2 regions of the Sporosarcina sp. G11-34 genome follow, and region 1 is predicted to be linked to the other one. Evidence: riboswitches for the same ligand, from Rfam matches in the RefSeq annotation. Region 1 holds a riboswitch; the other holds the start of a gene.

Region 1 (4,589 bases):
ATAAACCAATACCTACTATTAATAAATTAAATGTATTTGTCGCTGTTTTCGGAAGTAGGGCCCCTAATCCAACGTCTTTGACTGTGTCAGTTTCTTTTCCTTTAGATACAGTTTCACTCTCACTAGTGGGTACTTTCTTATTAATATCTTCAACTACTAAAACTTCATCAGACTCTACTTTCTCAACAACTTTTGTTTTTGCAGAAAGAGTTACCTTCTCAGATTCATTACCCAACTTATCTACAGCCATTACTTCATAATCATAAGTTTGCGCTGATTTCAAATCAGCATCGACAAATTCGCTTTCAGCTCCTTCAACAACCGCTAGTTGCTTGTCCTCACGGTAAATGATGTACTCTTTAACTCCAGAAGGATCGTCCGCCGATAAACTTAAATTAATGCTGTCAACCGTCGTTTCTTCCTCGGTAACTTGAAGATTTTCTGGGCCGAATGTATCGGTAAAGACACCGTATATTGAGAAGTGATTGACGTCTACCATAATCGCTCCATCTTTTGCAGCACCCCATCCAGCTACATATTCCCATAGTTTCGTCTGTTCATTAAAGTAATAAACACCCGTTTTCTCGGCATCAATTCCTTCGTGAACCGCCATGCTTAAACCATAGCTACCTGTTCCTTGTTTGACTCCACTTGGATATTCAAATTGAAAATCATACCAATCTCCAGTTAATGTCAAACCACTAAAAGGTACTGTTTTTTCGTCTGGATGCTGTACTTCTAATTTAGTTCCTTCTGGTAAATCCTTAGGTAATTGTAGGAATGAGTTACTGTCACTTATAAAAATCTTCTCGCCTTTCTTTACTTCGATTTGTTTATTGAAGTCGATTACTTTATCTGACTCTGGTGTTGGTTCTGGTTCTGGCCCTGACTCTGGTTCTGGCTCTGGTGTTGGTGTTGGTGTTGGTGTTGGGGTTGGGGTTGGTTCTGGTTCTGGTTCTGGTTCTGGCTCTGGCTCTGGCTCTGGCTCTGGTTCTGGTTCTACTACTTTATCAGCAAAGTCATAGAGTCTACCTCCACCATTTGCATATAAGTCGTAAGCCACGAGGCCCTGCAAAGCCTGTTCAGTGGCCATAGTGTTAGATGAACGATCACCGGAAGTATGCTTGAATCCACCATTATCAGCGGCAAAACTTAATAAATGATCAATCAAGTTAATTCCTTTTTTCGTGAATCGTTCACTAGTTGGATCTATTCCATTAGCCGTTAGACCAATAATCACCTGCGATGTCGCTTCACTTGAAATTCCACCTACAAATGCTTCATCGAATCCGCCGGTATCCCCTTGTTCCTTAGACAAAAATGAAACTGCTTTATCAACAGCGCTTTTCACTTTCGGTTGTCCAGTATATGGCGCTAACCCTATGAGAGCCATTGCGCTAATATCATAGCTAGTTGACCCAGTTGTTGAAGTTGATAAACTCCACGAACCATCGTCTTTTTGATATTTTAGCAGTTCTGCAACTAACTGATTGCGTGTCCATCTAGCATCCTCTGGCACTGCAAAACCTTTTGTATCTAGGGCAATTAATGCGAAAATAATGCCGTTGTTCCCTTGATAAGTGAGCGTATCTTCTACCGAACCATCCCATAGATTACGATCAGGACTGTTGTAAATTAATTCAATTAAATTATGACCGCCAACATCCCGGGGATCAATCCCAATGGCAACAGCCGCCATCGCAAGTCGCTCACTGTCAGTAATTTTAAAGCGCCCAGTATCAAGGCCTTTAGTTATTTGACTTTCGATATGTTCTTTAAAATTATCCGTGTATCCAGCTGGTACCGTTTTACCAGCCTTTGTTAGACCAATTGCTTGCCACTCGCTAATTACACCTTCGTCTAGCATGTTAGCGCTTGCATCATTGATAGCAGATTGTACGAGTGTGTTATAATCCTTCACTTCTAGTTGTGTTATGTTTTCCTCTCCGTTTTGCGCGGCTACCGGTGCTATCAGCGCAAATATGAGCATAAACAACAGTGAAAATAAGACTGTAAAACTGGTTAACTTTCGGTACTTCCTCATTTATAAATCTCCCCTTTTTTGAACAAAAAACGCTGAAAATTATTCGGGCAAATAAAAAAGCCCCCACCCCCAGAAAGAGGTAAAGGCATATGTATGTTCAATAAATAAACTCGAAAAATTGACAGATACACGATGCATACCTTTTTCCTGGAAGGTGTTTAATTGCATACTGACTTTGGCAAGTCTCCTGACTTATGGATCATCGCTTCCTCTGTGTTCCCAGTAGTTTACTAGTGGCATAAATAGAGTTTGCTCCCCAATTACAGTGGCCGGACCGTTCAGGTATTTCACCTGATTCCTTTTTAAAATTTTGCGTTAAGCAAAAATACCAAAATCAAATTATTAAGTTTTCATGCCACTAATGAATGGCCAACAGATTCTCTGTAAGTATATAGGAGTAGATTTTTAATGCAATACTAAGATTTTTTGGCTGTGGACATTGTTTTTTTAAGTTTCCTTGCACTTCAGTCGGGTTTGCTTGCTCTCAGCTTGACCTTCCTTGCACCCGCACCCCATTTGCTTGCACTCAACCGAATTTGCTTGCAAGTCGGGACCTTCCAACTACAGTTTCTAGCAATATAAGCAAAAAAACCACACAATCGTGTAGTCATCTTAATTATTTTGCATAAATAATATATCGGTCAGGAGCGCTTCCTATAAATGTAAAAGGATAGCAGGTCGACAAGGTTAATATTTCTTCCGGAGCTGTGGAGCGGATTACGGTTCGATCGTCTGCGTCTACAATTTCCGTATCGAAAATCGTATAAATAAATGTTCCTTTTTCCATTTTCACGTGGATTTCATCGCCATGTTCAAGTTCTCCAAACTGACGAAAAACAGTATCACGATGACCCGACAATAAAATCTGATCTTGTTGGCCAGGTAAGGCAGTACTTATAAAATGCCCGACACCTCTAGCTAACTCATCCTCATGCGTGCCTGAAATGATCGGTATTTCCCGGTCCAACCGCGGAATATACAAAACGCCAATCGAATCGCCTTCTTTAATATCACTATACACTTCAATTTCATCGCTTTCTTCACGTGGAATAACCTCTTCAGAAATAAATCCCTTCGCTTCTTCCAGGTTTTTTTCTTGTTCAAAATATGAAGTAGCAAATTGACCACCTGCATAAATAATAAACAGTGCACCAATTACAATGAATAGAATAGGTATAACCTTTCTCAATAAAATCCCCCCATCCTGAAATTTAATGAAAACTAGGCGACAGCGGAGCCTAAGTTGCGCTTATAAGGTCTCCCTTAAACTAATTATTATCTGGCGTTATAAAGAAAACACGTAGCAACCAGCCAATTTTCAGTGGACAAGCGCTACGTGTTTATTAATAATAGGTATTACATTTTTTCAGGAGCAGATACACCAATCAGTTTGAGTGCGTTCGCTATTGTCGTGCGAGTTGCCGTAATTAATGCAAGGCGTGCCTCCGACATTTCGCGATTATCGGCATCCAATACTTTTTCTGCGTTGTAAAATGAGTGGAATGCAGAAGCTAACTCTTGAATATACGTCGCCACACGATGTGGTGAACGTGTTTTCGCTGCGTCCGCTACAATTTGCGGGAAGTCGCCGATTTTCTTAAGTAAATCAATTTCTCGCTCCGCAGTTAATAATGCGGCCCCGTCTACTGAAGCTGATAGGTTCATGTCTTTCGATTGACGTAAAATCGAAGAAATTCGTGCGTGTCCATATTGTGCATAGTAAACCGGGTTTTCGCTTGATTCAGAAACAGCTAGGTCTAGGTCAAAATCCATTTGCGTATCTGCTGATCTCATTACGAAGAAATAACGAGTCGCGTCAAGTCCAACATCTTCAACAAGTTCACGCATTGTGACTGCTTTTCCAGTCCGTTTACTCATCATCATGCGTTCGCCGTCTTTGTATAAATGAACCATTTGCGAAACGATTACTTCCAATTTATCTTTCCCATAACCAAGTGCTTCTATTGCTGCTTTCATACGAGGAATATAACCGTGATGGTCCGCTCCCCAAATGTTAATGAGTTTATCGAATCCACGTTGAATCTTGTCTTCGTGATAGGCAATGTCTGGTGTGATGTACGTAAATGTTCCATCATTTTTAATTAGCACACGGTCTTTGTCATCGCCGAATGCTGTTGAACGGAACCACGTCGCACCGTCTTCTTCAAATATATAACCGTTCTCACGTAATTTGTCCATTGCCCCTTCAATTCTTCCGCTACCGTATAGCGACGACTCTGAAAACCAGCTGTCGAATGGAACACGGAAGTTCACTAAGTCAGTTTCTAATTTTTTAATCTCATACTTCAAGCCGTATGCACGGAAAAAGTCATAGCGCTCTTTATCAGGTACATTTTTATATTTATCGCCAAATTCTTCGACGAGTTTTTTAGCAATACCAATAATATCTTGACCTTGATAGCCGCCTTCTGGAAGTTCACGTTCTTCTCCAAGTTCTTGGAAATACCGAGCTTCAACTGATAATGCAAGGTTATCAATTTGGTTACCTGCATCATTTAAATAATATTCGCGCTCAACTTCATAT
Region 2 (4,589 bases), on a different contig from region 1:
CCAAGCGCTTGGAGAAGAATGGGAAATCCCGGAAGACGGCTATCAAGGGCAAGATATTATTGAACTTGGGAAGCGTCTTGTTGAAGAGTTTGGGGACAAATATAAAGAAGTATCTGCTGAAGAACGTTTCAAGTTTTTCCGTGAATATGGTTTGAAATATGAACTTGCAAAATTAAAACAAGACCTAGAAGATTTCCGTGTTCCATTCGACAGCTGGTTTTCAGAGACCAGTTTATATGGTAGCGGAAAAATCGAAAATGCCATGGAAAAACTACGTGCAAACGGTCATGTTTTTGAAGATGAAGGCGCAACATGGTTCCGTTCAACGACATTCGGAGACGACAAAGACCGTGTGTTAATTAAAAAAGACGGTTCGTTCACGTATATTTTACCCGATATTGCTTACCACGAAGATAAAATTCAGCGTGGATTCGATACGCTTATTAATATTTGGGGAGCCGATCACCACGGATATATTCCGCGTATGAAAGCGGCTATCGAAGCACTTGGCTACGAAAAAGATACGCTTGAAGTAATCGTTGCGCAAATGGTCCACTTATTTAAAGACGGCGAACGCATGATGATGAGTAAACGTACAGGTAAGGCGGTTACGTTACGTGAACTCGTTGAAGAAGTTGGTCTTGACGCAGTTCGTTATTTCTTTGTTATGCGTTCCGGCGATGCACAAATGGATTTCGATCTCGATTTAGCCGTTTCGCATTCCAATGAAAACCCTGTCTATTACGCACAATATGCACATGCTCGAATTTCATCGATTCTTCGTCAAGCTGAAGAGATGAAAATGACTGCTAGTGCAGATGGCGCGGCTTTATTGACATCGGAAAAAGAAATCGACTTGTTGAAGAAAATTGGGGATTTCCCGGGTGTTGTCGCAGACGCTGCACGTGCACGTTCACCGTACCGCGTTGCAACTTATATCCAAGAACTCGCAGCAACATTTCACTCATTTTATAATGCGGACAAAGTGTTGGATGCAGACAATGTAGAGCTATCCGTTGCTCGTCTAGCTTTAATAACAGCAGCGCGCACAACGATTGCGAACGCTTTAAATTTACTCGGTGTATCTGCACCAGAAAAAATGTGATTTTCTTTTCCGCTACGCTTCGGTGTAGCGGTTTTTTTAATGCGTCAAAAGTTATTTTCAATGATATTCGTCACTACTCGACACAAGTAAAATATGTAGTATACTATTAGATGAATACAAATTACATACGAAAACATAAAGGTTCCCCCGCCTTCACGGTAGGGGTTAAAAGGGAAGTCGGTTGAATGCCGACGCGGTCCCGCCACTGTAAGTGTAAGCAAGTCGCACCTATGTCACTGGACAAGTAATAATGTTCGGGAAGACGCGACAAGCTAAGATCACAAGCCAGGAGACCTGCCTTTATGGAATCACCCGTCAACCTGCGAGGATAGGTTTGGTGAAGATCAGCGCTTTTCCGCGTCCAGATTTTTACTTGAACTCATCCTTCGTGCACGACTTACGGAGGATTTTTTGTTTCGATAAAATAGGGGGAGAACAATATGAAGAAGATATGGAAGTTATGGTTATTATCCATAGTAGCAGTATTTATGTTAGCTGCATGTGGAGGAACGGCAACACCAGACACGCCAAAAATTGATGACACGCCAAAAGAAGATGTTAAGAAAGAGGATGTTGTTGAGTCTGCATCTCCGGTAACAGTGACCGATTCCGTTGGCAATGAAATTACATTAGAAACAGCGCCAGCAACAATCGTTTCAATGACGCCAAGCAATACGGAAATTTTATTTGAACTTGGTCTTTCAGATGAAATTATCGGGGTGAACGACTATGATGATTATCCAGCAGAAGCATTAGAAAAAGAGAAAATCGGTGGAATGGAATTTAACGTTGAAAAAATCGTAGCGATGAATCCAGATATCGTCTTTGGTCACGAATCAGGATTAAGTACAGGTGAAGCGGGTTACGAGCAAATTCGTGCGGCTGGAATTCCTGTATTCATCGTGAAAAATGCAACGAACTTCGATGAAACGTACACTACAATTGAAGAAGTTGGTAAATTAACAGGCAAAACAGAAGAAGCCGAGAAAATAATTGCGGAAATGAAAGAAAAAGTGGAAGAAGTTCTTACAAAAGTAGCTACAGTCGAGAACAAAAAAACAGTATTCGTAGAAACATCACCAGCCCCTGAAATTTACACGGCGGGTAAAGATACATTCATGCAAGAAATGTTTGACATGGTTGGTGCGGACAACGTCGCAACTGAAGAAGGTTGGTTCATGATAGATCCGGAAGCCATTATTAGCAAAAACCCGGATGTTATTATTGTTATGTATGACTACATTGAAACAGCAGTCGAAGACGTTTATGCACGTGAAGGATTCGATACAATTACAGCAATCAAAGAAAAAGCAGTGATCCAAGTTCAAGAAAACATAACGAGTCGTACAGGTCCACGTCTTGCAGAAGGACTGGAAGCAATTGCAAAAGCAATTTATCCAGAAGTTTTTAGTGAGTAAATCAAGCGTTGCCTACTTAGTATCTGCCGTAACACTCGTTGTGGCGGTGTGGCTAGGTGTATCTATCGGGACTGTGAAAATACCGATAAGTACGTTTTGGAATGCAGGAGCGGATCCGATTGCTACGAATATTTTATGGAAAATACGTATGCCACGGGTTGTACTTGCAGGGCTTGTCGGGGCATCACTTGCGATTTCAGGAGCTGCATTTCAAGGTCTTTTGAAGAACCCGCTTGCTGATCCATACACCCTCGGAGTGTCATCCGGCGCCTCTGTAGGTGCTGTGATGACACTCTTTTTTGGACTATCGATTCCGATTCTAGGCATATATACGCTTCCCGTATTCAGTATGATTGGTGCGGCGCTTACGATGTTTCTCGTTCTAGGTTTTGCACGCCTTGTCGATAAGGCGATGAAAATGGAGACAATCATTCTTACGGGAATTATTTTCGGATCCTTTCTTGGTTCGGTTCTATCGCTAATGATTGCGCTTACCGGGGAAGAACTGAGGCAAATTATTGGTTGGCTTCTTGGCAGTGTTTCGATGCGGGGTTGGAACTATATTACAATGATTTTGCCGTTTGTTATTATTGGTTCATTTATGCTTTGGTTTAGTCGAAGGGAATTGAACGCGATGCTGTTTGGCGAAGAACGCGCCCATCATTTAGGTGTAAATGTCAGACGTCGCAAATTTATGATTTTAATTGGTGGTTCTGTGTTAACTGGTTCAGCTGTTGCTGTTTCAGGGACAATCGGATTTGTAGGACTTGTCGTGCCGCATATGACGCGCCTTTTGTGGGGATCAGATCATCGCCATCTATTGACGTTGTCGTTTATGAATGGTGCAACATTACTCATTATTTGCGACCTTGTTGCGCGCACAATTATTTCACCGACAGAACTTCCAGTCGGTGTGATAACGGCGTTTATCGGGGCACCTGTTTTTGCATATATCTTCTATAGACAACGAAGAAAGGGGGCAATGTAATATGTTGCAAGTTGAAAATATATCAGGCGGATACGGCAAGGAACCTGTCGTTAAATCTGTTTCATTCACTGTAGGAAAAGGAGAAATTCTTGGCATACTTGGCCCGAACGGAAGCGGAAAATCGACCCTTCTAAAAGTGATTTCAGGTATTCTTCCCGCACAACAAGGAACGGTCACGATTGACGGAAAAGTTTCATCGGCCTATTCTCAAAAAGAGTTTGCCAGAAAAGTCGCCGTACTGCCCCAACTCCATGCACATGCTTTTTCGCATACAGTACGTGAAACAGTAGAGCTCGGTAGATATCCGTACCAGTCGGGGATTTTTTCCTCGTGGTCGGTAGAAGATGAGCGTGCTGTTACCGAGGCGATGGAAAGTACAGCGGTGACTCGCTACGAAAATCAGTCGATCGAATTGCTTTCAGGTGGCGAACAGCAACGCGTTTTTGTTGCGCAAGCACTTGCACAAGTTGCCCCTATTTTACTGTTGGATGAACCTACAAACCATCTAGACATTGCCCATCAGCAACAGCTACTAGATACGATTCGAAAACAAGCGGTCGAAAAAGGACTCACGGTGATATCTGTCTTTCATGATATTAACTTAGCTTCTTTATATTGCGACCGCCTGTTATTGATGGAAAATGGGCAGATCGCCAAAATCGGAATGCCGCGGGAAGTTGTCAAAGAAAAAGCAATCCAACACGTGTATGAAGCGCGCGTGAAAACACAGCCTCATCCAGAATTGCCTAAACCGCAAATTACGCTTTTGCCGGATACGAATGGAGAAAATCCATCTTTTGTCGTGACAAAAGATGATTTTTCCGTGTCGTCCAATTATGTGTCGCTTTGCGCAAAAGGTCCGCTTAAAACGATTTCATCCGCCGTACATAACCCCGGAATGGGTTGGTACCGGGTATTCATCAATCGACATGTCGATGCGGATTACCATTGCGATGATGTCCAACTTGAAATGGCTTCTTATCTCGAACAACAAGGTTTCAACACATCCGAAACCGTCGGCATGATGACTGCGGTCACGACGGAGCATGCGGAAGTTGAAGAATACAAAGGAGACTTT

Evidence for each region. Region 1 has a riboswitch for cobalamin ahead of KSU66_RS19740 (LPXTG cell wall anchor domain-containing protein). Riboswitches for the same ligand answer to the same signal wherever they lie in the genome.
Region 2: linked by a shared signal. The riboswitch ahead of KSU66_RS03180 (ABC transporter substrate-binding protein) and the one ahead of KSU66_RS19740 (LPXTG cell wall anchor domain-containing protein) in region 1 are both predicted to bind cobalamin.

Annotation. Positions count from the first base shown of each region.
Region 1 covers NZ_JAHNZW010000021.1:21,024-25,612, reverse strand. Annotated here, with positions in the region: gene KSU66_RS19740 (LPXTG cell wall anchor domain-containing protein) at 1-2,044, opposite strand, end outside; cobalamin riboswitch at 2,205-2,392, opposite strand; gene KSU66_RS19735 (class D sortase) at 2,661-3,233, opposite strand; gene argS (arginine--tRNA ligase) at 3,401-4,589, opposite strand, start outside.
Region 2 covers NZ_JAHNZW010000002.1:225,715-230,303, forward strand. Annotated here, with positions in the region: gene argS (arginine--tRNA ligase) at 1-1,105, shown strand, start outside; cobalamin riboswitch at 1,228-1,421, shown strand; gene KSU66_RS03180 (ABC transporter substrate-binding protein) at 1,546-2,523, shown strand; gene KSU66_RS03185 (FecCD family ABC transporter permease) at 2,516-3,511, shown strand; gene KSU66_RS03190 (adenosylcobinamide amidohydrolase) at 3,513-4,589, shown strand, end outside.